DNA from 3 places in the Colwellia sp. MB3u-4 genome. Region 1 is predicted to be linked to each of the others. Evidence: predicted binding sites of a transcription regulator. Region 1 holds the regulator's gene; each other region holds the start of a gene.

Region 1 (10,898 bases):
TGGCAATGCTGACGAATAATATCCACCACACGTTCAACGCAAGCACTGGTAGCTAAACTACTACCACCAAATTTATGGACATTACAGGCAACTTTTGCCAAGTGATTTTTTGCAGAACTAAGCGTTACCGCTGTATTTGAACCGATCATTTTACTACCACAGGTATGACAACCTTGTCATACCTCCTTTAAATTATTGATATATAACACGCAGCCAAAGTACATTGATAACTATGGATAACCGCTTTAAGCTTGGCTGGCATCGAGTGCCTGAGATAGGTCGGCCAGTATATCGTCAATATCTTCAATACCAACAGAAAGTCGCACTAATGACTGGGTAATACCGGCGGTAAGTTGTGCTTCAATTTCCATCCCAGCATGAGTCATGGTTGAGGGATGACAGATCAAACTTTCAACACCACCAAGTGATTGTGCCAGAGTGAAAAGTTCAAGTTTATCAAACAGTATTTTAACCGCTTCAACGCCACCTTTAAGCTCAAAGCTCATCATAGCGCCAAAATCATACTGCTGTTTTTTAGCTAATTCATGTTGCGGATGGCTGGCTAAACCCGGAAAATAAACCTGTTGAATAGCCGAATGCTGTTGCAAAAATTTTGCCACGGCATTGGCATTAATTTGATGCTGTTTCATCCGTATTGGCAAAGTTTTTAAGCCACGCAAAGCTAAAAAACTATCAAAAGCTGAACCCGTAATACCAATGCAGTTTGCCCACCAAGCTAGTTTTTCACCTAAGGCTTGTTCTTTGGTAACTAGCACACCGCCAACCACGTCGCTATGACCATTAATGTATTTGGTGGTAGAGTGAAAAACAATATCAGCACCCAATAACAAGGGTTGTTGCAATACCGGCGACATAAAGGTGTTATCAACCGCCACTAATGCGCCAACTTGATGGGCTTGTTTGGTAATGGCAGCAATATCAACTAAGCGTAACAGTGGATTACTCGGTGATTCAACTAATACTAATTTAGGTTTTGTTGCTAAGGCTTGGGCCAAGGCTTGTTGATCGTTTTGATCAACCACCACGAGCGTAAACTGACCCCGCTTGGCAAGATGGGTAAATAAGCGAAAACTTCCGCCATAGCAATCATGCGGAATAACAACCGTGTCTTGTGTATCAAGTAATTGGCAAATAAGATGCACCGCTGACATGCCGGTATTTGTCACTATGCCAACGGCACCCTGCTCTAAATCTGTAATAGCTTGGGCAAACGTAGCGCGAGTTGGATTACCGGTGCGTGAATAGTCAAACTGACGCTTGTCATTAAAACCTTTCAGTGCATAGGTGCTTGAAAGGTGAAGAGCTGGTATAACAGCGCCATGGTGTTGGTCGCTATTAATACCTGCTCGAACAGCGGTAGTGGCAATTTTTTTCTCGCTCATGTGTACTCCGGTAAAAATATTTTCTGTATAGATGTTTGGACGTCTATCAATCTAAATGGTTTAAGTTCTTGGGTCAAGTACTTTAGACTTCTAAACTTCTACACATTCGTTATTGACTCAGGCCCCACAACCAGTAAAATCAAGTAGTAAGAATAAATTTATCATAAACTGGCCTACCAGACAGGTTTAACATCGATAAGTTTATCTCAATTAATTAGCATAGAGGAATATTCATGGCAGAGTGGAATGGCGAGTATATTAACCCATACGCCGAACACGGGAAGAAAAGTGAACAAGTCAAAAAGATCACCGTGTCTATCCCTTTACGTGTGTTAAAAGTGCTCACTGATGAACGTACACGTCGCCAAGTGAATAACTTGCGTCATGCCACCAACAGTGAATTGTTATGTGAAGCGTTTTTACATGCTTTTACTGGCCAACCATTACCTGATGATAGTGACTTGGCTAAAGACAACACACAAAAATTACCCGCGAGTGTTCGTCGGGCTTTGGAAGCAAAAGGCATAACTGACTTTAGTGAACACGAAGCGGAATTAGAAGATTAAAACGAGTAGCACAACAATTAGTACAACAAGCAAATAAACAAGGCGCTGATTAGCGCCTTTTTTATTGCTGAAAAATAGGGGTGATTAGCAAGAGTTGCTTTGAAATATATAGCGAAATACCGCCTGTAGTATGCCGCTACATATCAAAAAATAATTATTTCTGTTCATCAGCGCTATTTGAATATTCTTCAAACTGGAACGATATTGCTTTAGTTTGCATTAAAGTGACTTTTAAAGTCAGCGTCGTTCAAATAAAATAACATTATGCCCGTCACCCATATGGCCAGCATCCAGCTTTACATAATTTTGATTTACTAAGCCTTAATTTTTCATAGTGTCCACACATTAAAAAGCTTAATAACTGAAACTTTAATATCATCGAATTTAACTAAGCAGCTACATTAACTCATGACTGACGGCTGATAACTGATAGCGATAAATCTAGCCAGTCACATCATTCAACTGCAATAAATCCCATTTTGTCCCATATAAATCTTTAAACACGACAACCGTGCCATATTCTTCCACGCGCGGCTCTTCGTTAAACTCGACACCTTGGCTTTTCATCTGTTGATAGTCGCGCCAAAAATCATTGGTTTGCAGAAATAAAAATACTCGTCCGCCCGCTTGATTACCCACTGATTGGCTTTGTTCCTCGTTACTGGCTTTAGCAAGCAGTATGTTGGTGCCATTTGAATTCGGTGGTGATATTTGCACCCAACGTTTTCCGCCGCCTAAGTCAGTATCTTCAATCAGCTGAAAGTTTAATTTTTTGCTATAGAATGCAATCGCATCATCATAGTCTTCAACCACGAGGGCAATATTTGCTATGCTTTGTTTGATCGTTTTGGTCATGCTTTGTTCTCTATTCATTTTCACTACTCATCGTCCAAGTCATGCTATTTTAACGTATTTTTCTTCCGTAATGCACTTTGCATGATGTAATTAAAAAAACCTCACCTAGAGGTCTTTTTTCACAATCACTAGCCACTAGCTAAAAAATCAATTAATTTGAAAAGAATTTAGTTTCTTTAACAACCTTAATATCCGGCATATTATCAACGGCAACAGTCAGTGTCACTGGCGTAATTTTTTGGCTGATGTTTTCCGGGGGCATCGTTAAATGTACAGGTACACTGGCAATTTCACCCGCTTTTATCATCACCTTACCGTCAACACTTAAACTTACTACTTTTTCCAATACTGTGATCTTAAATTGGCGATCAACTTTTGATTTATTAGTAATTTTCAATAAGTAACTATTCGTCACCTTATCTTGAAAGTCGAGCTGAAATAATGTGCCACGATCCCGCAAAATAGAAAATTCAACTGGCACCCGCACTTGAATAGTAAAAATCATAAACGCCATAGCTAATACCGACATAACAGCATAGCCAATAATTTTCGGCCGTAGTAATTTAACCTTTTTACCTTGTAGTGCATTTTCACTGGTATAACTAATTAAGCCCTTAGCATAATTAAATTTGCTCATGGTTTGATCACAGGCATCAATGCAAGCACCGCAATTAATACATTCGTATTGCAAGCCGTTACGAATATCAATACCCACTGGGCACACTTCCACACAAAGGTTACAGTCTACACAATCACCTAAACCTAGGTCTTTTGGCTGCTGGTGACGTTTACGAGCACCGCGGCTTTCACCACGCAATTTATCATAAGCAACCACTAGGGTATTGTTGTCGAACATGGCTGATTGAAAGCGTGAATATGGGCACATGTAAATACACATTTTTTCACGTAACCAACCGGCATTACCGTAAGTACAAACAGCAAAAAACAGCACCCAGAAAGTTATCAGGCCATCCCACTGCCATTGTAGTAAATCAAGATACACTGCGCGGGCCGGTAAAAAATAACTGATAAATGTTGTTGCGGTAAAAAATGCGATTAATCCCCAAATAAAGTGCTTGGCTGATTTTCTCGCTAAGGTATCTAATGACAAGGGCTGTTCATCACGTTTAATACGTTGATTGCGCGTACCCTCCAACCATTCTTCCACCCAAATAAAACTGAAGGTCCATACGGTTTGAGGACAGGTATAACCACACCAAATTCGACCAAGCCACGTGGTTAAAAAGAAAAGTAAGTAGCAACTAACCAGTAATAATCCCGCTAAAATGATAAAATCCTGCGGAAAAAATGTTTGTGAAAAAATATGAAACTGTTGCTTACCTATATCCAGTAAAACAGCCTGATTACCTTGAAAATTAAGCCAAGGCATCAACATAAATAATAAAACAAAGGCTAAGCCAGTGAATTGTCGAATACGCTGATAACGACCTTTTTGTTGACGAACATAGACTGAGGATTCAGATTTGTAGGGCTTAATGATCAAATCTTCTGCTTTAAAATCAAACTTCATGGTTTACTGCTAAAACTAACGTTAGGATAGTTACTAATAGCAAAATATGAACCAAGTTATAAAATTAAATTAACTCACTGTTTAATAACATATTTATTACTTTATATTCTTTACAGCACCCACCATAAAGCACGATATATCGTGCATTAGCGATATATCGTGCCTTGAATATTATTTTTTATAGTGAAAGTTATTAGTTAGAACGTACGATTTTCAATTTACTCATGCGAGAGCGTAATGTACTTTCAGGTAAGCCTAAGTGCTTAGCGGCACCTATTTCACCGCCAATGCGCCATTTACAGGCTTTTAACACACTTAATATATAGCGGGTTTCCACTTGTGCTAAGGTTTCAATAACAGGAGGGGTAAGTGATTTTGACGAGGTTTTAAAGTTAAAATTTAGAATAGTCGATTTAGTTAAAATTATCTCGCGCTCAAGTACATTTTGCAATTCACGAATATTACCGGGCCATTGATATTGCATTAATTGAGTTAAGCTACGGTTACTAATAGCACTGATATTTTTACCTAGCGTTTTATTCAGTGTGCTGATAATCGCCTGAGATAACAGTGGTATATCTTCTTGGCGCTCACGCAGCGGTGGAACAGTAACTGGAAAAACATTAAGCCGATAAAACAAATCAATTCTAAATGTACCTTGGGTAATCATCGCCGATAAATCACGGTTAGTAGCCGCGATAACCCTTATATTAACCTTAACAGTTTCACTGCCGCCGACCCGTTCAAACTCTTGCTCTTGTAATACCCGTAGTAACTTGCCTTGTGCTGCCATGGATAATTCACCAATTTCATCAAGAAATAACGTGCCATCATTCGCTAATTCAAAACGGCCTTTGCGTCGTTCAGTAGCGCCAGTAAATGCGCCTTTTTCATGCCCAAATAGTTCAGATTCAAGTAAGCTGGGGGTAAATGCAGCACAATTAACTTTTACCATAGTAGAGTTTTTACGTTGACTTAAGGCATGAATATTACGAGCAACCAATTCTTTACCTGTGCCATTCTCTCCCAAAATAAGTACGGTACTATCAGTTTGTGCAACTAGCTCTACTTGCGCCAACATTTTGGTGATTATTGGGCTGCTACCCACCAAGCCAGCAGACGACCACTCTTGCGCTAACTCATTCTGTAGATAGGTATTTTCAGCCTGAAGCTGCTCAGTAAGTGATTGTACATTTTCCAAGGCACTGCGCAGTGCCAACTCAATTTGTTGTTGCTGACTCACATCACGAAATACCGCAACAGCGCCAATAATATGGTTATTTTTATAAACCGCTCGTGTGGTGTACTCAACAGGGAAGTTACTGCCATCTTTGCGCCAGAACACCTCACCACTCACCTGTCGAGAAATACCGTCAAGCGCGGTATTGAATATTTTACATTCACAAGCAGGATAAGGCTCACCATTGCTATAGCTATGATGATGAAACTGATGAATATTTTGTCCCAATAGTTCAGCGTAAGACCAGCCGGTCATGGCCTCTGCAGCAGGGTTAATAAAAATAGCGCGCCCTTGTGTATCTAAACCGTAAATACCTTCACCCACGGCGTTTAGTAATAGTTCAGAATCGGCGAGGTAGGCTTTAATTTCTTTATCCATTGATCTTCCTAAAGTGAGTTACTAGGCACGAATAAACTACGTTATTTACGCTAAATATCGAGGCTAATCGTAAACCACGATATAACGTGGCTATATTAGTAATAGCCATAATAGTAGCAATTTTGTAACTACGCTAGCAAATCGTGCCAATCTCATTCACTGTTATCAATTTATTAGCCATGTTTGATGTTGCCGATGTCTAAGTTGAACGTTGAACGTTGAACGTTAAATTAAAAAATGCCCAAAAAAAAGGGAAGCAATAAGCTTCCCTTCTATTTCATTCTCGATCTAAGGCTACATTGCTTACAAGCGTAACCGTTAGCCTTGGTAATTCGCTGGCATTGCGAGTGCCGCAACACCTGAGTCCACTGCTGCTTGTGCAACCGCAATAGCGACAGCCGAACGTAAACGTGAGTCCATAGGTTTTGGGATAATGTAATTTCTACCAAAATTTAACTCGTCACAGCCACTAGCCGCTAATACTTCTGCCGTCACTTGCTCTTTTGCTAAGGTGCGAATGGCATGTACGGCGGCAATTTTCATTTCATCATTAATGATACGTGCGCGCACATCTAAAGCGCCACGGAAAATAAAGGGGAAACAAAGTACGTTATTTACTTGGTTTGGGTAGTCTGAACGACCGGTAGCAATAATTAAATCATCGCGTGTTGCCATAGCCAGTTCAGGTTTAATTTCTGGATCTGGATTTGAACAAGCAAAAATCACGGGCTTAGCGGCCATAAGCTTTATGTGTGAAGGTAATAGTAAATTAGGGCCAGATACACCAATGAATACGTCAGCACCATCGATGGCGTCTTCTAGCGTGCGCTTATCCGTATTGTTAGCAAATAATTTTTTATATTCATTTAAATCGTCACGGCGGGTGTGAATAACACCTTTAGTGTCGAGCATATAAATTTTTTCACGTTGTGCGCCACATTTAATCAACAGTTCCATACAGGCAATGGCTGCAGCGCCAGCCCCCATACAAACAATGTTAGCGTGTCGAAGTTCTTTACCTTGAATTTCTAGCGCATTTATCATTCCCGCTGCCGTTACAATAGCAGTACCGTGTTGATCGTCATGAAATACCGGTATTTTACAGCGTTCAATGAGCGCCTTTTCAATAACAAAACATTCAGGTGCTTTAATATCTTCTAAGTTAATGCCACCAAAGCTGTCAGCAATATTAGCTACCGTGTTAATGAAGTCTTCAACGGTTTTATGGTTAACTTCAATATCAAACGAATTAATGCCAGCAAAACGTTTAAACAATAACGCTTTGCCTTCCATCACAGGTTTAGAGGCCATTGGCCCTAAGTTTCCTAAACCTAAAATAGCGGTACCATTGGTGATAACAGCAACGGTATTGCCTTTGCCGGTATATTTATAAACGTCATCAGGATTTTCAGCAATGGCGCGAACAGGTTCGGCAACACCAGGGCTATAAGCGAGCGAGAGATCTTTGCTTGTTTCAGCAGGGGTCGTTAATTCAACACTAATTTTGCCCGGCGTTGGGTATTGGTGATAATCAAGTGCTTGTTGGCGAAGATCTGTCATGTTTATTCCTAATGTGTGAGTCTTATGCGTGAGTTTACGTTAGAGCTATTATGGTTATTTATATACTATTGCAATGCGATGTCTAATTTCAAGCTGTTTTGTATATATTAATTCGCTACAAGCTATAATTAATATAGCCTGAATAGTTTGATATTTCACATAACCTAGCTAAATATTGGACATAAAGCGTTAACTATTGATATCAAAATAGCGATTAGCATACTTTATCAAACCATAAGCAGTTTAATTATATAGATTAAGTTTAAGCCGCTTGTTTTACTTGTAAAGCTTTGTGAATTTGTATCATTTCATACTGACTAACAAAATTAACCAAAGTAGATCTGTCTTTACTTTTAACTATAGTGTTAACCATGCTTTTAATGATCTTTATAACTATGCTCTCGCCCAGATTAAAAAGGCTTAAGCTAAATTTTAATGCTGATATTGCCACTAGCTTGCCAGTCCGAGTGGATTAATTATCTACTCACTTAAAAGGGTTAACATCAGAAAATACCGTATTATAAAACTGCTAAGTAGCATAACTACTGACTACATTTTATGCCTTGTATTTATCCATTTTTGCCGGTGAAACAATAGATTGGTTAAATTAGTCAAAGGGATTTAAAAATGCAGAGGTAAATAGTGACTGAATTTTAGCGATAAAAAAACCACCTAGCAGGTGGTTTTTAAAAAGTGATTAAAACGTAGAAATTTAATTATTCGTCAAACGGATTAACTAAAATCATGGTCTCGATACGATCTGGGCCAGTTGAAATAATATCAACAGGTACGCCAGTAATTTCTTCAATACGTTTAATGTAAGCAATCGCATTAGCTGGTAGAGCGTCAATAGACGTAGCACCAACGGTGGTTTCACTCCAACCTGGCATTTCTTCATACACTGGGGTAATTTTTTCGTAACCCTCAGCTGCTGTTGGTGGCACAGTAATAATGTCGCCTTCAGCTGTTTTGTAGCCAGTACATATTTTTAATGTTTTTAAGCCGTCTAAAACGTCAAGCTTAGTTAAACAAAAACCACTAATACTGTTAACTTGCACCGCACGATGCATAGCGACAGCGTCAAACCAACCACAACGACGTTCACGGCCAGTAGTTGCACCAAATTCATGCCCTACAGTGCCTAAGTGATTACCCACTTCGTCATTTAATTCAGTTGGGAAAGGACCTGAACCAACACGTGTTGTGTATGCTTTAGTAATACCTAGCACGTAATCTAAGTAAAGTGGACCAAAGCCGCTACCAGTAGCAACGCCACCCACTGTGGTGTTTGATGAGGTGACATACGGATATGTTCCGTGGTCAATATCAAGCAATGTACCTTGTGCACCTTCAAACATGATAGATTCGCCCGCTTTACGCGCTTGATCTAGCATTTCAGAGATATCAGCAACCATGCCTTTAATTATGTCAGCAACAGCCATAGCATCAGCAAGTACTTCTTCATAACTTACTGGCTCAGCTTGGTAGTAATGCGTTAAAACAAAATTATGGTATTCCATAATTTCTTTTAATTTCACGGCAAATGATTCTGCACAAAATAAATCACCAACACGTAAACCACGACGAGCAGCTTTATCTTCATAAGCTGGACCAATACCACGGCCTGTAGTACCGATAGCTTTGCTACCACGCGCTTTTTCACGAGCGGCATCTAATGCGTTGTGATAAGGAAGAATTAATGGACATGCATCGCTGATTAAAAGACGGTCACGTACTGGTACGCCACGTTCTTCTAACATGGCCATTTCTGTCATAAGTGCTTTAGGACAAAGAACAACACCGTTACCGATTAAACATTTTACGTTGTCACGTAATACGCCAGATGGAATAAGATGTAAAACGGTTTTTTCACCATCAATGACTAGTGTGTGACCCGCATTGTGGCCACCTTGATAGCGCACTACATATTTGGCTTTATCAGTAAGTAAGTCGACGACTTTACCTTTACCTTCGTCACCCCATTGGGTGCCTAGAACTACGACGTTTTTACCCATGTTCACATTTTGGTAAGAAAATTAGGCGAGGATTCTATCAAATATCAATATTGAGTCCAAGCAATAATTGTTGAATTTTAATGCGTTATTAAAAAAACCTGTGGTAGTGCAGAGTTAGCAAAGGAATTAATTTACTGTCCAAAACAGCATAATACCGATTAACAGCAAAAATAAACCTATTTGACGAATAGTATTAACCGGTTCATTGGCTAGTTTTAAAACATAGGTTCGCCATTTATTCGGAAATAGTGCCGGAATCACTCCTTCAATAATTAACGCAATAGCAAATGCCATTAGCAACGTAGACAGCATATAAATTCCTTATATAAACCCATACAATCAAAACCAAATCTAGAACACTTTGAGTACATTTTTCAAGTGATAAAAACACAAAAGCCATGACAATGTCATGGCTTTTAAATTATTCTTTAACCTTAACTACTAATTAGTTTTTTTACCATTCTTTAGGTAATTAAAGAAATTACTGTCAGGTTTAATAACTAAAATATCACTCTTAGAGCTAAAACTGTTTTCATAAGCTTCTAAACTACGGAAGAAGTTATAAAACTCAGCATCTTGTGTATAAGAGTCGGCATAGACTTTTGCTGCTAGGGCATCACCTTCACCACGAACTTCTTGTGCATTCTTCTGTGCTGTTGCTAACATAACCGTTACTTTAGCATCAATAGTGGCACGAATGATTTCAGCTTGCTCTTGGCCTTGCGAACGATGTTCTTTCGCCACAGCAGTACGTTCAGCACGCATACGTTCGTAAATTGAATTACTGACCTCTGTAGGTAGGTTGATAGCCTTAATGCGAACATCAATCACTTCAATACCTAAATCTTCACGGCTACTGGTAGCACTTTCTAATGCTTGGGCCATGATGTCATCTCGATCGCCAGAAACAATTTCTTTAATCGTACGTGTACCAATCTCGGTACGTAAGCCATTATTTACTTTCTGTTTCAATAACGCGCGAGCGTTCTCAATTGAACCTGAAGTACGCAAATAATAGGTTGAAAAGTTAACAATACGCCATTTAACAAATGAGTCGACCATTAAATCTTTCTTCTCAGATGTTACAAAACGATCTGGCTCTTCGTCCAAAGTTTGAATACGCGCATCAAGTTTACGTACTGTGTTAATAAATGGAAATTTAAAGTGTAAACCTGGCTCATAAACTTTCATGTCGCCGGTATCACCGTCACGCGTAATTTTTGAGAACTGGAAAACTATGCCACGTTGGCCTTCAGTCACAACAAAAACAGACGAAACTGTTAGCACAAGTATTAAGGCAATAATTGCCAATATAAAATTCTTCATGGCTTAGTCTCTCCCATTATTGAA
Region 2 (10,898 bases), on a different contig from region 1:
AAGCACTTACAACAATATTGGTGTTGGTTTAGTGAGTGAATATATGACTAAAGAAAATATAGTTGTTGCTCACCCTAGTGATGACATTATCAATGTCGCTCAGGACATGCTACTAAAAAAACATCGTCGTCGACCTGTGATTGAAGATGGTAAGTTGGTTGGGCAGGTTTCTTGTCGGCAATTACTGACAGCAGTTAATAAATTTAATAAGTAAATTTCTTAACTTTATTAAAAGTACCATGTTTTTTATCACAGTACGGGCAAATAAGAGCAGTGACTTTATCTTCATTGATGGTTTGTTAGTCGCTTACACTGTTTTAGGCTTTATCAAACATAAGCCATGGTGCAGCATGCTTTAGCCATAATTGCTTATGTTTGATAAAGCCCATTTTTGATTGATGTAGCTATCTGATTAGCGACATTAGAAAGTGTTTATTTATCGCCTTGTTCACTGAATTTGACCGCTTTATCGGCGATTGAGTATGTAAAGCCTTTGGATATTAAATGCCGTAGCGCTTTTTGCTTTAATTTCATATCGTCAATAGGCTCTTCGCCAAACTTTCTGATCTTTAATGAAAGCGCCTTAGCAAAATAATCATCCTCAGACGTTTCTAACGCCCCAACACAGTCATTAATGATCTTGGATGCAAATCCCTTTACATACAATTTTTCTTTGATTTTATTAGGGCCAATATTTTTTTCTGATAAACTTGTCGTTAAGCGTGTTGCATAACGAAAATCATTAATAATGTCATGTTCTATCAGATAATTAAGTGCTGGCTCATTAAATTGAGTATCATCTTTAAACAACATATTGGCTTTTTGAAGTAACGCTTTTGCGGAGTAATCTCCATACCTTTCAATCATCCAAATCATATAAGATTTGACCCGATCATAAGAAATCACTTGTGGCTTTGCCTCTTTTTTACTTGTTTTTTTATACATGTGGCTACTTTGTTACTTTCAAAATCGGGTTTATTATAAGTCAATCTTGCTTATACCAATTTCATTAATTAGGTGGTCTACTTTATACGCAGGAAAAATGGCCAAATATAAGGTATTTATTTAATAACTAGTTGTTCTAATTATTAAATAAATAACGCAGTAGTTGGTTATTTTAACCAGTAAAAATCATCAGATAATTAGTGATATTGGTATTAAACGCTTAGGCATTAAATGTCTATCAAGGTTTGCATCTAAGGCCAATAAAATTGGCCTTAGATGATAATTAATTTTGATTACTACATTGCCATGCATTTAAATAAGATGAGTTAACAATAATGCCATCAAAGCCTTGTTCTTTTATCTTAATTAAACTTTTGAAGGCTTGACGATAGTCTTGATAAGCACCTGTCATCAACGCCACCATTTGCCATTCAAATGAATAACATAAATGATAATAATCGCTTAATGACCTGTTTTCTGTTGCAAATCTGATAACAGAACGTTTATGTTTATATACGCCATACTGAATATAGACTTGGTTATTTTCTGTCTGTAATTGATGATTTAAATTAATATTATAATCACTTAGCCACTCGCTCGGTAAAAGCTTAAAGTACCAATGTGGTTTTTCTGGCGTTAAAATATGCTCTGCAACTTTGATATTGTGCATATTAATATTTTTTTCAGCTGTGCTATCTGTTGCTTCTATATCGTTTTTTTTGTTTGTTTCATCTGTATTGCTTGCTAATGTTATAGCGAGGTTTTGCCCGTTTTCTTTAAATTCTGCACTATCATTAAGTGCTAGAACATTTGCTTGTCTGGTGATCTCGGCTTGCGTGTTATTCTCATCGTCAAACGCAGACTTTACTGCTATTGCTTTTGGCGCTAGTTTCTCTGTGTTTATATTATTGACTACATTTATTGTTGGCTGTGTTGAGCTATTATAAATATTTGACAATTTTTCTAGCAAAGGGGCTACTTGCGGGCCTAAAAGTAATCCGGCCATTAAAGCAATGAACAGTTTAAAGTTAATTGATTTGAAGTTAAATAAGGCGATTTTTGACTTAAGAGTGAGGTTTTCATCAAGATTAATAGGGTAAATTTTACTTTGATAATATTGGCTAATTTCCCCTGAGCTATATAATTTTTCTAATAAGGTATGTCCCCATAATTCAATAGTCAATAATGAGCTACCATAGCGTTGCCATGCCAGTAGCTGTCCTAACAAGCCATGTATATCCGTTGAAATCAAATCAGCATTTTCAAATGCCCAAATAGTGATAACTTCTTTGTCTTTGTTCTCAATTAAATACTGCTTGGCATTTTCAAGGAACTGTTGGTTATTTTCTATTGAGGAAAACTGATCGATACCCGCCGTTACTAAGACACGAGTTAAATCATCGAGGTGCTCAATTTTTCCTGGTAAAAAAACAACTTGATGATGTTCAGGGATATTTTCAATATAGGTTTTTTTTAAACTCGCTAACAGCTTTTCAGATTTGCTGGTAATAACTCGGCAAACTCCTGTTTCTATCACAGAATATAAAAGTTGAAATAAACCTTTTCTTATGGGTGAATCATTATTCATTCAACTCTCTTATATCAAGTACTATACATAGAACACGGATCACAACTTACTTTGCCATAATGCTGACTATAATTATGATTTCTCACATATTACAACAAGGCAAAGGATGAAAACAAGTAAACTGTTTTGATCATCCCTCACTCGTTGTGTTCGGGTATGTTTTAAAAGCAGTAAAGCATTAAGCGTTTGATATTTGGCCTTTGATCTTTATAACCCGTATCAGGATCTGTTAGACAATAATATCCGTTGAAAATACGGCTAAACGATGATGTTCAAAAGTGCTTGCAGGCAAACACTTTATTGTACTTTATCAGTGCACGCCTAAAAAATGCTAACGTGTGCTGTTTTACCCTAATAATTAAGGAAAAAGATAATTCAATGAAAAGTGCTTTATCTTGCGATAAGTTGTAGCGATGCAAAATAGGTCATGCTCATAGCCGCTAGAAAACGGCTTTGAATCAATTTATGATTAAATTCAAAGTCCGTTTAAAAGGCTTTATTTAACATTAGTCGTTAAACAAAATTTGCTACTGACTCTTAAGTTAAGTCACTTGCTATTTTTAAGTTCACTACTGCAATACTAACTTGACAGATTAATGATACAAAATGCTCTTAACTACCTTGTTGCTCAAGCACTTGATTAAAATGCGCAAAGCCTTGTGCTAAATCGTCAATTAAATCATCAACATTTTCCAAACCCACATGCAAACGAATCAAGGGAAATTGATATGGCCAAGTGGTTGCAGTACGCATATTATTAACCTTTGAAATACCTAAAACAAGGCTTTCAAACCCCCCCCACGAATAACCCATTTTAAAATGTTCCATGCTGTCTAAAAATGCCGTTAGTGCCGCTTGATTCCCCTTGTTTAATACAAACGAAAACAAACCATTTGAGCCGGTAAAATCACGCTTGAATGCTTCATGACCCGGGCAAGATGGAAGCGCTGGATGCAAAATAGTTTCAACTTCTGGGCGCGTTGACAACCAATGCGCTATTTTAAGTGCACTGGCCTGATGCTGCTGTAAACGTACGCTTAATGTTCTAATACCCCGCATGGCTAAGTATAAGTCATCAGGAGAGGTACATTGCCCCATAATATAGCTGCTTTCACGCAGTTGTGGCCAATGCTCAGCGTTTGCTGTTGCGGTACCTAACATGACATCTGAATGGCCAACAATATATTTTGTCGCTGCTTGTATTGAAACATCGACACCGTAGTCAAAGGGTTGAAAATTTACCCCTGCTGACCAAGTGTTATCTAACATCACGATACAGTTGTGCCTATGAGCCACTTCAGCGATGGCGGGAACGTCTTGCACTTCCATGGTAACTGAGCCCGGTGATTCAAGAAACACCACCCGGGTATTCGCTTTAATTAACGCTTCGATACCTGAACCAATCAGTGGATCATAATAGGTCGTTTCAATACCTAGCTTAGCTAATATTTTATCGCAATAATCACGGGTGGGTTCATAGGTGCTATCAACCATTAAGATATGATCGCCCGTTTTAACAAAGGCTAGTATGGCATTAGTGATTGCCGCAGTACCAGACGGATATATGGCACAACCTGCGCCACCTTCTAACTCGGTCATCGCATCACTAAAAGCGAACGATGTTGAAGTACCACGACGGCCATAAAACAACACCTGATTAGTTTTATTTGCTGTGGCATGCTTCATTTCTTTGACCGAGTTAAATACTACGGTAGACGCGCGCTCTACGGGTGGGTTAACGACACCGCGTGTCCATTGGCTTTTGCGGCCGGCATTAATCAGTTTTGTTTCTTTTTTCATCTCTAGGTTACATTCCACGGTTGTATTTTTTGGATATCGCTCGATAAGGGACTTATCCTTTTGACATCAAGCAGCGCTGACCATTCACCAAGCGGCTAACTCATTTTTAACTTCAGCTTGCTAACGTTCACACTTTTCAAATTCATTATAGCTATCTAGCCATCTATAGGTATTTGTATCGCGAATTAAGTAAAGAAGCACGCTTTATTTTGTCATAACATAGTCGTGAACAGTATTAAGCACATAAAAGAGTATCATATCAGTAGTAGCCATTTGATTAATTAATACCAATCTCACTAATTATCTGATCATTTTTACGGGTTAAAATAACCAACTACTGCGTTATTTATTTAATAATTAGAACCACTAGTTATTAAAATAAATGCCTTATATTTGGTCATGTTTCCTGCATATAACGTAGACCACCTAATTAATGAAATTGGTATAATCAATTTTTTCTGAACTCAATTAAATACCAGCTATAACTTGTAGTTAGAAGTTAGGAGATAGGAGTTATTCACCTTATAAATTTACCCCTTAAGCACTTTAACCCTTAAGAGCAAAGCAAGCATTAACTGGGTATAACACTATCAGTTGCCACCAGTGTTAATCAGTTAGCTCAATTGTCCGTTTTAGCGCTCAAACAAGCTCATTTGTCTATTGGTGATTTCATCAAAACTGGTATTAATAAAAGGTAAAATAGCATCAGCTACCGCCAGCAATTGTCGGTCAATGTAAAATTGATAATCCAAAGCAGCGCTTTGACAGCCTTTAGCTTGTGGGCCATTGGTGGTCATTAGATATTCAATCCACCCTTTATTTTGATACTTAAGAGGTTTTCCCTGTTGCTGATAAATTTCATCGGCTAGCCTTGCTGCTCTGACATGTGGCGGCACATTTTTAACGTAAAGTTCAAGCTTTCTGCGCAATCGTTTACGATAATAAAGTAGGTCATCATGCTTACCCGCTAAGGTATCAGCCACCATTTGCTTGATGTAATCCGCAACCGGTTCGTTATTAAAAATTTTCAAATACAAAGTACGTTGAAATTGCTTGGCTAATTCGGTCCAATCGGTGCGAACACTCTCTAACCCTTTAAAAACAAGTTGTTGTTGTTCGCCCTTTTGTACTAAACCTGCATAGCGTTTTTTTGTACCTATATCTTGGCCACGAATGGTTGGCATTAAGAATTGACTAAAGTGGGTTTCAAATTCAATATCAAGCTCGCTAACAATATTAAACTGTTCTTTAAGTAATTTTTGCCACTTTTGGTTAATGTAATCTTGTAAAATTTTACCAAGCGCCCTACTCTGCTCTGCGCTTTGGTGGTCACCGACATGGACAAATATTGAGTCGGTGTCGCCGTAAATAACTTGATAACCTTTTGCTTCAATCCATGATTTAGTGGTTTTTAGTATGCTATGGCTGCGTTTCGTAATTGAGCCAGATAACCGGGGATCAAAAAATCGGCAGCCGGTTGAGCCTAAAACACCATAAAATGAATTCATAATAATTTTTATCGCTTGTGACAACGCAGCATTTTTATCTCTTTTGGCAATATCTCGCTCTTTCCAAAGCTCAGTGATGATATCGGGTAGAAAATGCTGTTCTCTTGAAAAATAAGCCCCGTCAAAACCCTCTATGGCTGCTTCTGGTGATTTTAAACCTTCAATCAAGCCCATAGGGTCAATATTAAAACTGCGGATAATACTGGGATACAGGCTTTTAAAATCTAACACCAGCACATTTTTATAAAGCCCAGGGGTAGAGTCCATTACAAAGCCGCCCGGTGATTCAAAGCCTTGATCACCATCGCCCATATTAGGCGCAATATAGCCACTACGATGTAATTTAGGCAAATATAAGTTGGTAAAAGCGGCGACAGAGCCACCGATTCTATCAATGGCTAAACCCGTTAGCTGTGCCCTGAGCATGGCAAATTCTAATAACTGCGTATGCTGAAAAATTAACAGCACTAAGCGACAATCTTCTAAATTATAAATTGCTAGCGCTGTTTTATCATGATGAAAATTATTAGTTATTTCTTGAATTCGGTGATCAACATCGTCAACTTTTTTGCCAATACCTAGTAGCGTATTCGCAACATTGTCGAGTGAAAAACTGGGAAAATTATAAGTAGCACTTTTCAGTAAGTCGATACCATCGAGCACTACGCGGCCATTAATTTCAATAAATTGCTGTTCACTACTTTGATTTTTACGCCAATGAGGTGCTTTTTTATCTCGACCAATCGTAAACTTAAGACCATATAAATCAAAACGTTTTTGTAATAAAGCAAAATCAAAATTAATCACGTTCCAACCCATAATAATATCAGGGTCGTGTTGAGTAAACCAAGCGAGCAAGCTCACTAATAATGCTTGTTCATTAGCTTGCCAAACAATATCAACAGCACGGGTAGCTTGTTGCTCGCGGGCTATTTCTTCTGCATTGGCAATCATCAACACTTGCTGACAATGCTCGCTATATAGCCCGATAGAATAGAGTTCACCCGACATTGAACATTCGATATCAAGCGATACGCTCGACAGTGCAATGTCAGTTTGTTGCGCTTTATCAATGCGTTTACATTTCACCTGTTCAAAGCGCTGGTAAGTTTGATTATCGGCTGAAGTCACGTTTACTGGCTGACCAGCAAAGGTGATATCGGCGGTAATAAAACGCTCCATTAAAAAACGATCATCTGGGCGAATGTCGTCTTCATAACACTTAATACCTTTTTGCTTTAGTAGAGCACGGGCTTGGTAAAAATCACGTAAGGTCAAAAAATATACTGCCGCCACCGCAGCTTGATTAAATGCTTTTAGCGCAAGCGATTTTATCTCATCAAGGTTAATACCTTGCTTAGCTAAAACTTCTCTAACATGAGTCATATCACTAACTTCGACAAAAAAAACCGCACGTTCGTTATCAATAATCAGCTGCACTGGCCCTTGTGGCGTTTTCAACCACAGGGTAATTTCAAGGTGATTGTTTCTGTCTGCCGCATTTCGGGTCAACAGAAAACCACGAGTGCTCGCTAACGATTGAACTACGTCAGGAAGGTTTTCAGGAGAAAGTTGCATTAATGGTTCTAATTACTCATGACAAACTGTTAATATATACAGCAGTGTAAATCATCTTTTGTCGATAGGAAACTACAGCCGCGATGTTAAGCGATAAAATTAAACAAGTTATTAGAACCTCCTATAAAAGCATAGGTGAAAACCTCACCAACTTTAACCCGCGCCAACAGCAAACCTTTTTAATTGCTGAAATTGCCAAAACACTGGCGGGTGATTACGACAAAGTACGCAAAATTATCACTATTGAGGCGGGCACAGGCACGGGGAAGTCTTTAGCTTATGCGCTTGGCGCTATTCCGTTAGCGTTAAATCGCAACAAAAAAGTCTGTATAGCGACCGCCACCGTGGCATTGCAAGAACAACTGGTTGATAAAGACCTGCCCTTTCTAAAAAAATACAGTGGTTTAGACTTTAACTTTACCTTAGCAAAAGGACGCCAACGTTATGTTTGTCGGCAAAAACTCGCGCAAGCGGTGGCGAATGACGACAGCCCGCAAGCCGGTTTTACCTTTGCAGAAAAACCTCAAGCGAGTGATATTCGAACCTTAAATAAGATGCACCAAGCGCTCAATGATAATAGTTGGCCCGGCGATATTGACGCTTGGCCAGAGTCGGTTAATCATCACATTTGGCAACAAATACAAGCCGATAAACATAGTTGCTTAAAGCATGTTTCAGAGCATAGTCATTGTCCATTTCATAAGGCCAGAGAGACCATGGACGCTGCTGATGTCTTAGTGGTCAATCATAGTTTACTCTTGGCTGATTTAGAACTGGGTGGCGGTAAGATATTACCGGCTCCTGAAGACACTTTTTACATTATTGATGAAGCGCATCACTTGCCAAAAGTAACACGCGATCACTCCAGTGCAAACCTGACGCTTAAGGGCGCGATTGACTGGCTGAGTAAATTGCCAGAAACCGGTGATAAAATTGCAAAATTGGTTAACTCAAATAGCGCAATTTCTCCCTCAATAAAAATGGCTGACGATTGCCAAGATATATTAGCTGACATGCAAAAAGTGCTGAGTTTTATTGATAATAATCGCAGCCTTTATTTTCACCAAGCGGTGAAAAATAGCAAACAGATGCAGATGCAAAACCAAGCACTGCAATTTCGTTTTGAAAACGGCGTTATTCCGCAATCATTAAAGGATTGGGCGGAAGATTTAACCCAGAGTTCTAAAAAATGTTTAACGCATTTAAACAAGCTTTATAACCTGCTGATGGAATCGGTGAAAGACGGTGATACGCAAATGTATTTAGCCGAACCCTTGTTGGCCGAATCTGGCTTTATGATCCAACGCTTGGAAAATTTTAATGCCTTATGGCAAATGTATGCCAAAACGGATAGCGACAAAGGTGCCCCTATGGCGCGTTGGCTGGAGCAAATTGAAGGTAAACGTAGTGACTATTTAATGAGCGGCTCGCCAATCGAAGTGGGTTTCACCTTAGAAAATATGCTGTGGTCAAAATGTGAAGGCGCAGTGTTGTGCTCTGCCACTATTCTCGCTTTAAACTCGTTCGATCATTTTCGCCGACAAGCGGGTTTAAGAACCGATGATGGCAGCCAATACCAAAAAGTTGACTCACCCTTTGATTATCAAAACAACGCGCAGCTGATCGTGCCTAAAATGCAATATGAGCCGAGTGCGGATCAGTTTACTGATGAATTAATTGCCAAGTTGCCTGAACAAATCAAACGCGGTAAAGCGACGCTAGTGCTGTTTTCCTCTTATTGGCAAATGGACAAAGTGGTGACCGCCCTGCGAGAACAAACCAAACTCAGTATTTTGGTGCAAGGCGAGCAGTCTCGACAAAAAATCATTGAAACTCATAAAGCCCTTTGTGACAAAAAAGAAGACAGTATTATTTTTGGTACGCAAAGTTTTTCTGAAGGCTTGGACTTACCCGGTCATTATCTCACTAATGTGATTATTACCAAGTTGCCGTTTTCGGTGCCATCATCGCCAGTAGAAGAGGCTCAAGCAGAATATATCACGGCTAAAGGCGGCAATCCGTTTATGTCTATCTCAGTACCTGAAACCTCGAAAAAGCTGATTCAAGCGACTGGACGACTACTGAGAAACGAAAAAGATTATGGTGTTATTATACTAATGGACCGGCGTGTGGTGAATAAACGTTACGGTAAAGACTTATTAAACTCTTTACCGCCATTTAAACGTATTATTGAGTGAAACGAGGCCTAGTTAAGAAACTATACCGGTTTAATTGGGTATAGTTTCCAATAAATTAGCATTTAACTATTTACTACAACCAACGTTTTTTCTTAAATATCATCAGCAGCACCACTGAAACCACGGCCATTACCCCTAATAAAATAAAGTAACCATTAGCTGCTTTTAGTTCAGGTATATATTCAAAGTTCATCCCATAGATACCGGCAAGAAAGGTTAAAGGCACGAATAATGCCGTGATCACGGTTAATACCCGCATAGTGGCGTTAAGTTGATGCGAGGTTACAGACATATAGCCATTGATTAAATCACCGCAAATATCGTAATACATTTGCGAAAGGCTCAGCAAACGGTCTAAACGTTCGCGTAAATCATTAACCGTATGGATTTCTTTATCTGTGATTAGATCAGTATCTTCATCATCTACATAAGCTTTGAGCCTTTCTCCCATGGTGACATGGTAGTTAAAAGTACGTCTTATTTTTACCAGTTGTGAGCGGTATGAGGTAATTTGTTTCATCATCTTGTCATTACCACTTGATTGAAAGTCATCTTCAATTTTTTCTAGCTCAGCTTCAAAACTAAACATTTCCTTTAGATAATAACCACAACTGCTGTGGAAAAGCCTCAGTGCCAAATGCACAGGGCTGCGCTTAAGGTATTTTTCACTGCTTTCGGCAAATAACTCGTTGATCGCTAATGAACTTTGCGGGTGACGGGTAATGAGTACACGTTTACCGATAAACATACTGATTTGCAAATGAGCAAATCTTAGGCCATCGTCATTGGCAATAATGCCGCGGTATAGCATAAAAATATAATCGTTAAACAACTCAATTTTAGGCGGATGGCGCTCACGAAGCGCATCATTTATCGCTAAAGGATGGCAATTAAACTGCGTTAATAGCCGTTTCTCTTCTTCTAATTCAACGTTATCAAGATCAATCCACAGTGTAGTATCGTCATTTTCTTGCCATTGCTTGATTAATTCACTGCTACCAAAGACAGTTTTTTTAGTTGCTGATATCAACATACATTTTATCATTATATACTCTCAATATGCCCCGAGTTAAACGGGATGATTATTACCCCTGACCTTTGATTTTATTGTTATAAAGTCAAAAAAGCAGCAATAAGCCAAAGCTAGAAAAATAGTGAACTAAATTAGCATTAAAACTAACTTATTTCTCCTTGATTGTAATACACTTGTTTTTAAATACGAATCTAATTCACCGAATATAATTCACTAAAAGTAATAACATAAAGTTAAGAGTAAATGAC
Region 3 (10,898 bases), on a different contig from region 1:
CGCCATGACTTTACCCATATCAGCCATTGAGGCTGCACCGGTTTCGGCAATTGTTTCTGTAATCAGTTGGTTAATTTCATCTGCAGATAAGGGTTGCGGCAGAAAATATTCTATAGCGATAACTTCTTCAGCTTCTTTAGCGGCTAGTTCATCGCGACCACCTTCAGTAAACATTTTGATAGATTCTTTGCGCTGTTTAACCATTTTGGTTAACAAGGCAATGACATTTTCATCAGTTGCTTCTGTTTTGTGATCTATTTCTGCCAGCTTTATCGCAGAAAGTGCCATACGAATTACGCCAAGACGAAGTTTGTCTTTGGCACGCATGGCATTTTTCATTTCATCTTGCAGTTGACTAAGTAGACTCATAATTTAATTTACGCTTAAGTTAACTCAGTTGACTTAGGATTTACTAAGGTATCTTAGTACATGCGAACGCGACGAGCGTTCTCACGAGAAACTTTTTTAGCTGCGCGTTTTACTGCGGCTGCTTTCTTACGCTTACGTTCCCAAGTCGGCTTTTCATAAGACTCGCGACGGCGAACTTCTGAAAGGATACCTGCTTTTTCACATGAACGTTTAAAACGACGTAATGCAACGTCAAATGGTTCGTTTTCTCTTACTTTAATTACTGGCATGTACTATTTTACCTTAGTTAGGAATCTATATTAAATGGTGTCTGATTTCAGCTAAATAGCCTCATCTTCACCCACTCTATTAAAAATTGGTGACGTATTCTAATGCGAAGGCCATAGTAATGTAAAGTGGAATTAATTTTTTCACTGGATTTATTAGCTCAATAGCGGCCTGAACACACTAATACTAGTCGCTGTGTAAATAGCTGCTGTAATATTAACAAAATTGCTCACTCGGTTTCTTTGTCATAAATTTTAAAGGCTAAATGGGGGTTTTAAATTTTTTGGCTATCTTTATGCGCTATAAATTGAAAGTTGCCTAGGGCATAGGTAAAATCAGCAACCAAATAACGGCTGCACCTTATATACAAGTGAATAGTCGAATTCACTATTGATGCAACAGGGCTAGGTAAAGAAAAATTATGCGAATTTTAGGTATTGAAACCTCTTGTGATGAAACCGGTATTGCGATTTATGATGATGGGCAAGGCAATTTACCCGCGGGTATAGTTGCACATAAGTTATATAGTCAAATCGCCGTTCATGCTGATTATGGTGGGGTAGTGCCTGAGCTGGCATCACGTGATCATGTCCGCAAAACTATTCCCTTAATAAAAGAAGTCCTAGCTGAAGCTAATTTAACCCCTGCTGATTTAGACGGTGTTGCTTATACGGCTGGACCAGGCTTAGTGGGCGCCTTACTTGTTGGTTGTTCAATTGGTCGTAGTTTAGCTTACGGCTGGAACTTGCCTGCTGTGCCCGTGCACCATATGGAAGGACATTTACTAGCGCCAATGCTAGAAGAGAATGTACCTGACTTTCCCTTCGTCGCTTTATTAGTGTCTGGTGGCCATACCATGTTGGTGCGTGTTGATGGTATCGGTCATTATGAATTATTAGGTGAATCTGTTGATGATGCCGCAGGTGAAGCTTTTGATAAAACAGCTAAATTACTAGGGCTTGATTACCCTGGCGGACCCGTATTAGCGAAAATGGCAGAAAGTGGTCGAAAAGGTCGTTATAAATTTCCAAGACCTATGACGGATAAACCTGGGCTAAACTTTAGTTTCAGCGGTTTGAAAACCTCAGCCGCTGTGACCATTCGAAAAGAAGAAAAAGCAGAATTAACACCTGAGCAAAAAGCACAAATGCAAGCTGATATCGCTTATGCCTTTCAAGAAGCCGTTGTTGATACGCTAGCCATTAAATGTAAACGGGCATTAAAACAGTGCAATTTAAATCGTTTAGTTATTGCGGGTGGTGTTAGTGCCAATACGGCGTTAAGAGAAGAATTAGCAGAAATCACCAAAAAGTTAGGCGGGGAAGTTTTCTATCCTAGGCCTGAGTTTTGTACTGATAACGGCGCTATGATTGCTTACGCGGGTTTACAACGCCTAAAAGCTGGTGTTGATACCGACTTAACCTTTAAGGCAACGCCACGTTGGCCCTTAGATACCTTAGAGCCGATTTAAGCTTGTAGGTTTGCGATTTAAACCGGTAATAAAGGCTACTTCTTGGTAAAAGATATTTTGCTTTCTTTGCCCTGTAGTAGCCTAACTATATTGTCTTTGTGTCTAAATATGATCAGCGCTGATAACATCAATACAGGGTAGACATAAATGGGCTTTAATAACCAAGTGTACAATGGCGCTATTGATAGGGTAACAATGGCGGCCAAACTCGAATAGCGGCTAACTTTAGCGACCAATAACCAGGTTAAAATAAGTAGCCCGCCTAAGTCCAAACCAATAGGTAGTAGCACACCAAATGCAGTAGCAACCGCTTTACCGCCCTTGAAGTTAAAAAATATTGGGTACATGTGGCCTAAACAAGCGGCGAGAGCAATCATACCTAGATACAAGGGTTCTAAGCCTAGGAAATAACCACCCCAAACCGGTAATGTGCCTTTAAGTATGTCAAAAATCAGCACAGACACCGCAACAAATTTATTACTTATACGTAAGACATTTGTCGCACCTGGATTTTTTGAACCTGCTGAGCGGGGGTCTGGTAAGTGCAGTAATTTGCAAAGTAAAATGGCACTCGAAATTGAACCTACTAAGTAAGCCATAATCACCATTAAAAACGTTACAAGTAAACTACTGATACTAAGCTCCTTCTAAAACAGGTGTTAGCAAAGTTATAAAAAAATTTATTCTTTTTAGCTTTTTGACATTGTAGCGCGATGTTTACTAGTTTTTCTAGACCTGCACAGGTAAACTCGCCATTTATTTTCTAAAGTATGTTGTGGCGATTGCGGGGTTTATCTCGATAATGCAATGGCTAAATACTGCCAAGCCATGTAAGGGTTTTAGTGTGGATAAAGTCTATATTGAAGGGTTAACCTTTCAAACAACCATCGGTTTCTTCCAGTGGGAAAAAGAAATAAAGCAAACACTTGTTGTTGATTTAGTGATGGGCTGGAATACGGCGCAAGCTGCAGAAAATGACGAATTAGCTAAAACACTTGATTACGCAACAATTTCTGAAGCAATTGTTGAGTTTGCCAACGCTAATCCGGTAGATTTAATTGAAACGCTTGCCGAACGTATTGCTGGCTTTCTAATTGCTGAATATAAAATTCCTTGGCTGCGCCTAAAAGTAATGAAACCAACGGCGGTGCATAATGCGACTACGGTAGCTGTTGAAATAGAACGTGGTGAACAGTTGTCAGGCCAAGCATTGTAATGGCTGAAATTTATATTTCGCTAGGTAGTAACATAAATCGTCAACATTATATTGAACAAGGCTTGCAGGCTTTAACCGATGTATTTGGCTCGCTTACTTTATCTTCATTATTTGAAAGTGAACCTGTCGGCTTTGCCGGTAAAGCTTTTTACAATATGGTGGCTGGAGTAAGTACTGAGCTTACTTTGGCTGAAGTGGCGGCAACACTGCGCGAAATAGAGTTTGCACACGGTAGAAACCAAGACGCTAAAAAATTTAGTCCGCGGACATTAGATTTAGATTTATTACTTTATGATGACATTATTGCTGACTCTCCAGCGCAAATACCGCGTGATGAAATTAGCAAAAATGCGTTTGTATTGTGCCCTTTAGCTGAAGTTGCAGGGCATTTGGCTCACCCGATTATTGGCCAGTGCTATGACGAATTATGGCAACAATATGATAAAAGCCAACAAAAGTTAAAAACAGTGGCTTTTATTTGGCCAAAAAAATAAGAAAAATAAGGAAATATAACCCCGATGAGCACAATTGAAGTTTTTATTTTAGCGTTAATTCAAGGTTTAACTGAGTTTTTGCCTATTTCTAGTTCAGCACATTTAATCTTACCCTCAGTAGTTTTCGGCTGGAAAGATCAAGGCTTAGCGTTTGATGTTGCCGTGCATGTTGGCAGTTTACTGGCAGTCGTGCTTTATTTTCGAAAAGAAGTGTGCTGCATGGCTGTGGCTTGGTTTGCCACTTTAAAAGGTGAGCGAAATAATTTTGATGGTAAATTGGCTTGGTGGATTATTTTTGCCACCATCCCCGCCGGTTTATTTGGTTTACTCGGTAAAGACTTTATTGAAGAGCATTTACGCAGTGCACTTGTTATTGCCGCCACAACACTATTATTTGGTTTTTTGCTTGGCTTTGCTGATATTAAAGCTAAACAAAATAAAAGCATTGAAAATTTAGGTTTTAAAGGTGCCATGTTAATCGGCTTGGCACAGGCTATCGCGTTAATACCGGGCACATCGCGTTCTGGTATTACCATGACTATCGGCTTGATGTTAGGGTTAAGCAGAGAAAATGCCGCGCGTTTTTCTTTTTTATTGTCGATTCCAGCCATTGCCATGGCAGGCAGTTATTTAACCTTGAAGTTAATTTTGGAAGCCGGCACGGTAGATTGGTCAGCAATGGGCTTAGGCAGTGTGTTAGCGTTTGTTAGTGCTTATGCCTGTATTCACTACTTTCTTATTTTAGTGGGTAAGTTCGGCATGATGCCATTTGTGATTTATCGCTTAGTGCTTGGTGCTGGTCTGCTTTGGTTTGTGGCCGGATAATTGTTATAATATATTCAACTTATGAAAAATGCGCTTTAGCGCATTTTTCATATCTACATGTATTTTTTAGATACCAAAAGGGTAGTTTGCTAGCGCTTTTGGTATTGCTTTATCACTATCAGTCGTACTAATGCCCATTGTACTTTTTAATGTTGCTAATAAGTTTTAGCGATTAATATAGTGATAGATATTCAGCCAATAAAAAGTGAGAAGTTTGATGGATTTGTCTCTAACTGAAGAACAAATAATGATTCAAGATATGGCCCGAAAATTTGCCAATAGTGAATTAGCACCTGTAGCCGCACAGCTTGATGAAACAAGAGATCAAAGTTTATTTTTAAAAAATTTAGCGCAACTCAATGCCCTCGGTTTTATGGGCCTAAATATTAAAGCTGAATACGGTGGCGTTGAAGCAGGTAGTATTGCTTTTAGCTTGGCGATTACCGAATTAGCCCGTGCTTGTGCATCAACAGCGGTGACAACTTCAGTCACTAATATGGTCGCCGAAGTTATTCAAGCGGTAGGTAACGATGAACAAAAAAGTAAATACTTGCCAAAAATTTGCAGTGGTGAGTATCGTGCCGGTGGCTTTTGTTTAAGTGAAGCGGCGGCAGGCTCAGATCCCGCAGGGATGAAAACGCAAGCCGTTAAAGACGGTGATGACTATCTTCTTAGCGGTAGTAAAATTTACATTACTAGTGGCTCGTTTGCTGATGTATTTGTGGTTTGGGCCGTTACCGACCCAGCCGCAAAAAAAGGTAAGGGTATTTCGTGCTTTATTGTTGAAGCCGGTACTGCCGGTATGACCATAGGTAAGTCGGAAGAAAAAATGGGCCAAAAAGCGTCACCAACCAATGAAGTGCATTTTGACCGTTGTCGTGTGCCAGCATCAGCCATGATGGGCGCTGAAAATAAAGGCTTTGGTGTTGCCGTGGGTGAGTTGGCTGGTGGTCGTATCGGTATCGGGTCATTAGCCTTAGGTATTGGCCTTGCTGCACTTGATTATGCTAAAGCTCATATTATTGAGCGTAAACAGTTTGGTCAATCACTGTCAAACTTTCAAGGCTTACAGTGGACGTTAGCAGAACGTTATACCGAGATGGAAGCTGCACGATTACTCTTAATGCAAGCCGCTTATACTAAAGATCAAGGTCAACCCTTTGGTATGGCAGCTTCAATGGCTAAGTTGTTTGCCGCTGAAAAGGCTAATAAAGCTTGTTATGACGCCTTACAGCTTATGGGTGGTGCAGGTTATATTAGAGAATATCCACTGGAGCGTATGGCGCGTGATGTGCGTGTAACATCAATCTATGAAGGCACCAGTGAAATTCAAAAAGTGATCATTGCTCGAGCATTATTGCAAAAAATCTAAGTGCTTACATCGGTGATTTACAACGGAGATGAGCTTTGCTGATGTCCGTTTTTTTATGCTTGTTTTTTAGGTGAATAGACAGACTAGATCAGGATGTGCAAAGCAAAGCTGACGCTATTTAACGGTTGGTATTATAGCGGGTGCAGCAGTATAAATAATCTCATATAGAAGCCTTAAAGCTTAGCCTTTAAAGACTTAGGGTTCTAAGGTTAGTGTTTTAAGATTTAGTGTCTAACATTTAGTCTCTAACATTTTGACCCTGTAACGTATGTTCTGAGCTAAAAGTTGTGTTATCAGGCTGTAATCCTCAATTGTCTTGTTTTTGACTTTGACTTGCGCTTTGTTGAGTCGTTATAAATATTTAGCCCAGTTGCTTGTATCTTTAATGCTTTGCCCCAATTTAAAAACATATATCTTTATTATTGGAACGGCATTGATGACAAATTCTCTTGCGATCAACTTAGAAAACTTTCAACAAGTTATTATTGAAGAATCAAAAACTAAACTGGTATTGGTCAGTTTTTGGGCTCAGCAAATTCCAGAAAGTGTTGCATTACGCGACAAGTTGACGATGGCATTAGCTAATTGTAGCGACACGCTCTTGTTTACCACAGTCGATTGCGAAAGCCAGGGACAAATTGCTCAGCAGTTTGGTATTCAAAGCTTACCAACAGTAATTTTAGTACAAGATGGTCAGCCACTTGACGGGCTAACTGGACCACAAACAGATGCAACAATTAATGAGTTTTTAGATAAATATTTACCGAAACAGCAAGATGTTTTATTAGCAGAGGCGAAAACACTATTGGCAGAAAATAAAGTGTCGGAAGCATTTCCTATTATCACTCAAGCCTATCAGCTTGATAATGAACGTGCTGATATTAAGTTAGTGCTATCAGATGTTTATATTCAAACTGGTAAAATTACTGAAGCAGAGGCACTACTCAAAAGTATTAAAATGATCGATCAAGACAGTGCTTATCAATCCTTAATGGCAAAATTAGAATTAGCGACGCAAGCCGCAGACTCTCCTGAAATTCAAGCACTTGAACAACAGTTAGCCAATGATGCTGATAATGTTAAATTACAACAAAAATTGGCGGCGCAATATAGCCAAGTTAATCGCCATGACGATGCACTGATGATGCTGTTTTTGTTAGTGCAAAAAGATGGTGCCGACATCGCTAGTAAAGATTTACTGCTTGATGTGCTTAAATCGTTACCTGAGGGTGACGCATTGGCGAGTAAATATAGACGTAAGCTTTATACCTTGATGTATTAAGTCGTTAGCTTAATCAGGCGCGGATTCAAAACTAAGTTAGCCTAACTTATACTGGATTTTACTCAACGCATAGCAAGTAAATTGTTATGCGTTTTTTATCAGCAAATTTTTATTATTGTTCAGACAAGGCGAGTTAAATTACTTGATGTTATATCGCTACATTGATTAATACCAATCTCACTAATTATCTGATCATTTTTACTGGTTAAAATAACCAACTACTACGTTATTTATTTAATAATTAGAACATCTAGTTATTAAATAAATGCCTTATATTTGGCCATTTTTCCTGCGTATAAAGTTGACCACCTAATTAATGAAATTGGTATAAGTTTCATTTTTTAACAAGTATGCAAACTCGCTTAAAAACGTTTGAATTTTTTTTGCTACAACTAGCTGACAATACTTATTTTCTGGGTTGTTGGTGACATAATCTTGATGATAGTCTTCCGCACTGTAAAAATTAGTGGCGGCTTTAACGACAGTGACTATCGTTTGCTCAGCGTATTGCTGTGTATGCAATTGAGCAATTTTTGTTTTCGCCACCACTTGCTGTGCAGAGGTGTGACATAAAATTGTTGAGCGATATTGACTACCGATATCATCACCTTGACGGTTAAGTGTTGTCGCGTCGTGAATAGCAAAAAAAACCGTTAAGAGCTGCTCAACAGCTAACTGCGATGGGTTAAACGTTATTTGTACTACTTCTGCGTGATTAGTGATGCCGCTACAAACTTGCTCATAGCTTGGATTGATAATGTCGCCATCTGCATAACCGCTGGTTACCGATAATACACCTTGAATTCGGTTAAAAATATTCTCAACGCACCAAAAACAGCCTGCGCCTAAAGTAATTGTTTCTATGCTCACTGTTCATTTCCTTGTTAAATTTTGTTTAGGGTGACTGAAAGTAGATTTTCAGTCAGATGTAAGGACGTGTAGACGTCTATAATATTTATTTTCAGAAGATAACACTTAGCCGTTTAGATGTCTATGTTTCTTGTTGTTTAAATTATTTTTTAAGTTCTCGTTTAAGCTATTGTCGGTATTAGCCGAGTCAGTAGTAGTGTTGATATGGTTTTTAGGCAGGCAGACAGCTATGAGGGATTTAGCATGAGTTCATTCCACACAAATTAACTATATATGTCGTTAACTATCGCCATAACCTGATGTTATGCGGCTAGTCTGCTTAATCGGCATGAAGTATGAGTATGAATATTGTGTATGGTCTGTGGTGATGTTATTAAGTTTTGATGATGGAATGTTTACAGTAATCTGGTTATCAGTAAATAAGTGACCTAGAGCCAGGGTTCTAGTTAGCTCTAGGTGTTATAACTATCAGTTATTATGCGATAAGTTATAGGCAACGTGTTGATGAAAGCGTAAGGTTAATGGGTCTTTTTCGGTTGGAATTTCCAGCTCTGTGGCAAATAAATGCATGGCCTGTTCTATTTGATTGACAAATTTCGCATAGTTTTTTTCTTCGCCATTATGGCAATTAGCAACAAAGATCAGTTGCACGTTATCAACCAATTCATGCGCTTGCCATCTACTGACAATACCACAGGGGCTTTGTTTTGGGTTGTAGCCTAACATTTGCAATTCTCCAACTTTCGAGACTAAATCATGCAAACTATGCCTAACAATGGGCACTAAACCATTCGCGATCAGTGCGCCATTATTTAAGTTAAAATGTTTTGCTACCAATGAAAAAGTGTCGGTTAAATAAGTATAAAGTGGATTATAGGGATCGGTTGCTGCGGGATCTATATCAACCAACGCGGCAATCCTATGATCAAGGGTTAAGTCGACTATGGCGTAAGTGATTGATGATATGTTTTCTGCTAATGTAACGTCTTGACTGGCATACCTTTGTTTTATTGGCCTAAATTTATGAGCTTGGCTAGTTCTGTAGCCTTTATTTTTAGCAAAAATGTCATAAGTAAGATGTTGGTGGTCGCGTATGCGGATACTGGTTATGGGTAAATCTAATTGCTGGGCAAAATGTGCTAATAGTATTTTTACCTGTTGATGGAAATTGGCCGCTCCGACCCTGATATCGGTACCAGAGGCTAAAAATACTAAGGTAATTTTTTTTGCTTTGATATTGGCATCAAAAAATGAATTTTGCAGTACATGCTGATTTGGATCGTAATAAAAGATGATTTGTTGTTTTGTTTGCCATTGGTGCATTTCTTGGCTGTAACGGACACGGACCAACTTGTCGTTGGCAACCAATATACTGTTTTTAATGCCATAGTCGTTACTTAAGGTAAACAGTAAGTTTGCCAAGGTTTGATAACAAGCATAATAATTTATACTGCCGCTATGATTAACCTGTGTCGGTAATTGCGAAAGCAGTTGCTCTGTTAAGGCGAATTCGGCCAAGATATACTGATTGTCACGGGCATTAGTCGGTATATAAGCTTTTACTGCTGCATTGCGTTTCCTAACCATTGACATAATAATTCCCTAAAGAAACATTTAGGCATCATCTTGATGCCAATTAAAGTGTAAATATCAGCAAAATTATAAACACTCGCTGTGACATTTTTATGTCAAAGCATTAACTAATGAGCAATAACTAATAACATCTAGAGGCTCAATTGAGCATGGGTAACTTATGTCGATAAATAATAATGCAGATTTAATTGCGGCGGTAAATCAGGTCATGCCATTTGGAAAATATAGTGGCAGAAAGTTGCTGCAACTGCCTGAGCCTTATTTAGTTTGGTTTCACCGTAAGGGATTTCCAGAAGGAAAGTTAGGTCAACAGTTGGCACTCATTTACGAAGTTAAACTTAATGGTTTAGAAGCTATGTTAAAACCTTTATTAAGGGGCTAGGGTTATTTATAGCGTTTTGTGATTAAGGCAGTTGTAGCCTTATTTACATTAATTTGTTATCTAATTTATGGTTTTAAGCACTGTTAATTATATGTGGTTTGTATAACGAATTGTTTTGTAATAAATAGTTAATTACGGTGTTTTACATTGGACTATTTTGTCGATAACCAAGGATAAAAGTTGCGTAATTCACTATGGTATCAACTTGCATTCATCGTATTGTTGTTCTTAAATTAACGTTTGATTGAAGTAATACTAAGAAGGTCTAGAGAAAGCCTAGAAAGCATAAGACATAAACTTTCACCGGTATTTCTTTGGTATTTATACAAAGTATTAGACGGTTATAAAACAGTTAACGGTGAGGTGTTATAGATGAAAAGACAGAAACGCGATAAATTAGGTCGAGCACATTCAAATGGCTATCAAGCGGGCCTTTGTGGCAGAACTAAGAAACATTGCCCGTATCAGAATACCGATGTTAAGTCAGAGTGGCTTGGTGGTTGGCGTGAGGCCTTAACCGATAGAAGTATGGGGTTGTTTAAATAAAAAATTTTATGCCACTAAACTGAGTTGTATGAGCACATTTGAGCCTGTAACAAATTTTTTGACCGTGTTGTATTATTTTCATTTTTAGTGGCAAGTTATTGACTTATTTTTTGCATCTAAGCTGATATAAAGCCCTGATAGCGAAAGGTGTGTTATCGGGTAACTTATATTTATATTAAGGTGTAGTTGAATATCTTCAGAATTTTTTTCC

What was found. The regulator MetJ, encoded in region 1, represses methionine synthesis genes. The targets are predictions, from matches to a motif close to TAGACGTCTAGACGTCTA.
Region 2: a site for MetJ is predicted at 4,482-4,499, ahead of H4J61_RS13715 (cystathionine beta-lyase). Genes of this name have one in related genera too.
Region 3: a site for MetJ is predicted at 8,273-8,290, ahead of msrA (peptide-methionine (S)-S-oxide reductase MsrA). Genes of this name have one in related genera too.

The regions. Positions count from the first base shown of each region.
Region 1 covers NZ_JACGVE010000089.1:77,300-88,197, forward strand. The annotation lists gene metL (bifunctional aspartate kinase/homoserine dehydrogenase II) at 1-149, opposite strand, end outside; gene metB (cystathionine gamma-synthase) at 246-1,403, opposite strand; gene metJ (met regulon transcriptional regulator MetJ) at 1,637-1,969, shown strand; gene H4J61_RS15995 (VOC family protein) at 2,411-2,824, opposite strand; gene ccoG (cytochrome c oxidase accessory protein CcoG) at 2,976-4,355, opposite strand; gene H4J61_RS16005 (sigma-54-dependent Fis family transcriptional regulator) at 4,549-5,973, opposite strand; gene H4J61_RS16010 (malic enzyme-like NAD(P)-binding protein) at 6,292-7,533, opposite strand; gene H4J61_RS16015 (adenylosuccinate synthase) at 8,250-9,548, opposite strand; gene H4J61_RS16020 (DUF2065 domain-containing protein) at 9,675-9,860, opposite strand; gene hflC (protease modulator HflC) at 9,990-10,874, opposite strand; gene hflK (FtsH protease activity modulator HflK) at 10,878-10,898, opposite strand, start outside.
Region 2 covers NZ_JACGVE010000086.1:48,543-59,440, forward strand. The annotation lists gene H4J61_RS13700 (CBS domain-containing protein) at 1-214, shown strand, start outside; gene H4J61_RS13705 (regulatory protein RecX) at 433-945, opposite strand; gene H4J61_RS13710 (hypothetical protein) at 1,229-2,533, opposite strand; gene H4J61_RS13715 (cystathionine beta-lyase) at 3,146-4,333, opposite strand; gene H4J61_RS13720 (DNA polymerase II) at 4,966-7,419, opposite strand; gene dinG (ATP-dependent DNA helicase DinG) at 7,503-9,617, shown strand; gene H4J61_RS13730 (magnesium transporter CorA family protein) at 9,691-10,650, opposite strand.
Region 3 covers NZ_JACGVE010000067.1:48,736-59,633, forward strand. The annotation lists gene H4J61_RS03670 (GatB/YqeY domain-containing protein) at 1-369, opposite strand, end outside; gene rpsU (30S ribosomal protein S21) at 423-638, opposite strand; gene tsaD (tRNA (adenosine(37)-N6)-threonylcarbamoyltransferase complex transferase subunit TsaD) at 1,058-2,107, shown strand; gene plsY (glycerol-3-phosphate 1-O-acyltransferase PlsY) at 2,143-2,715, opposite strand; gene folB (dihydroneopterin aldolase) at 2,952-3,323, shown strand; gene folK (2-amino-4-hydroxy-6-hydroxymethyldihydropteridine diphosphokinase) at 3,323-3,817, shown strand; gene H4J61_RS03700 (undecaprenyl-diphosphate phosphatase) at 3,842-4,642, shown strand; gene H4J61_RS03705 (acyl-CoA dehydrogenase family protein) at 4,860-6,014, shown strand; gene H4J61_RS03710 (tetratricopeptide repeat protein) at 6,451-7,296, shown strand; gene msrA (peptide-methionine (S)-S-oxide reductase MsrA) at 7,606-8,166, opposite strand; gene H4J61_RS03720 (DUF3083 family protein) at 8,635-9,759, opposite strand; gene H4J61_RS03725 (DUF3820 family protein) at 9,920-10,141, shown strand; gene rmf (ribosome modulation factor) at 10,514-10,687, shown strand.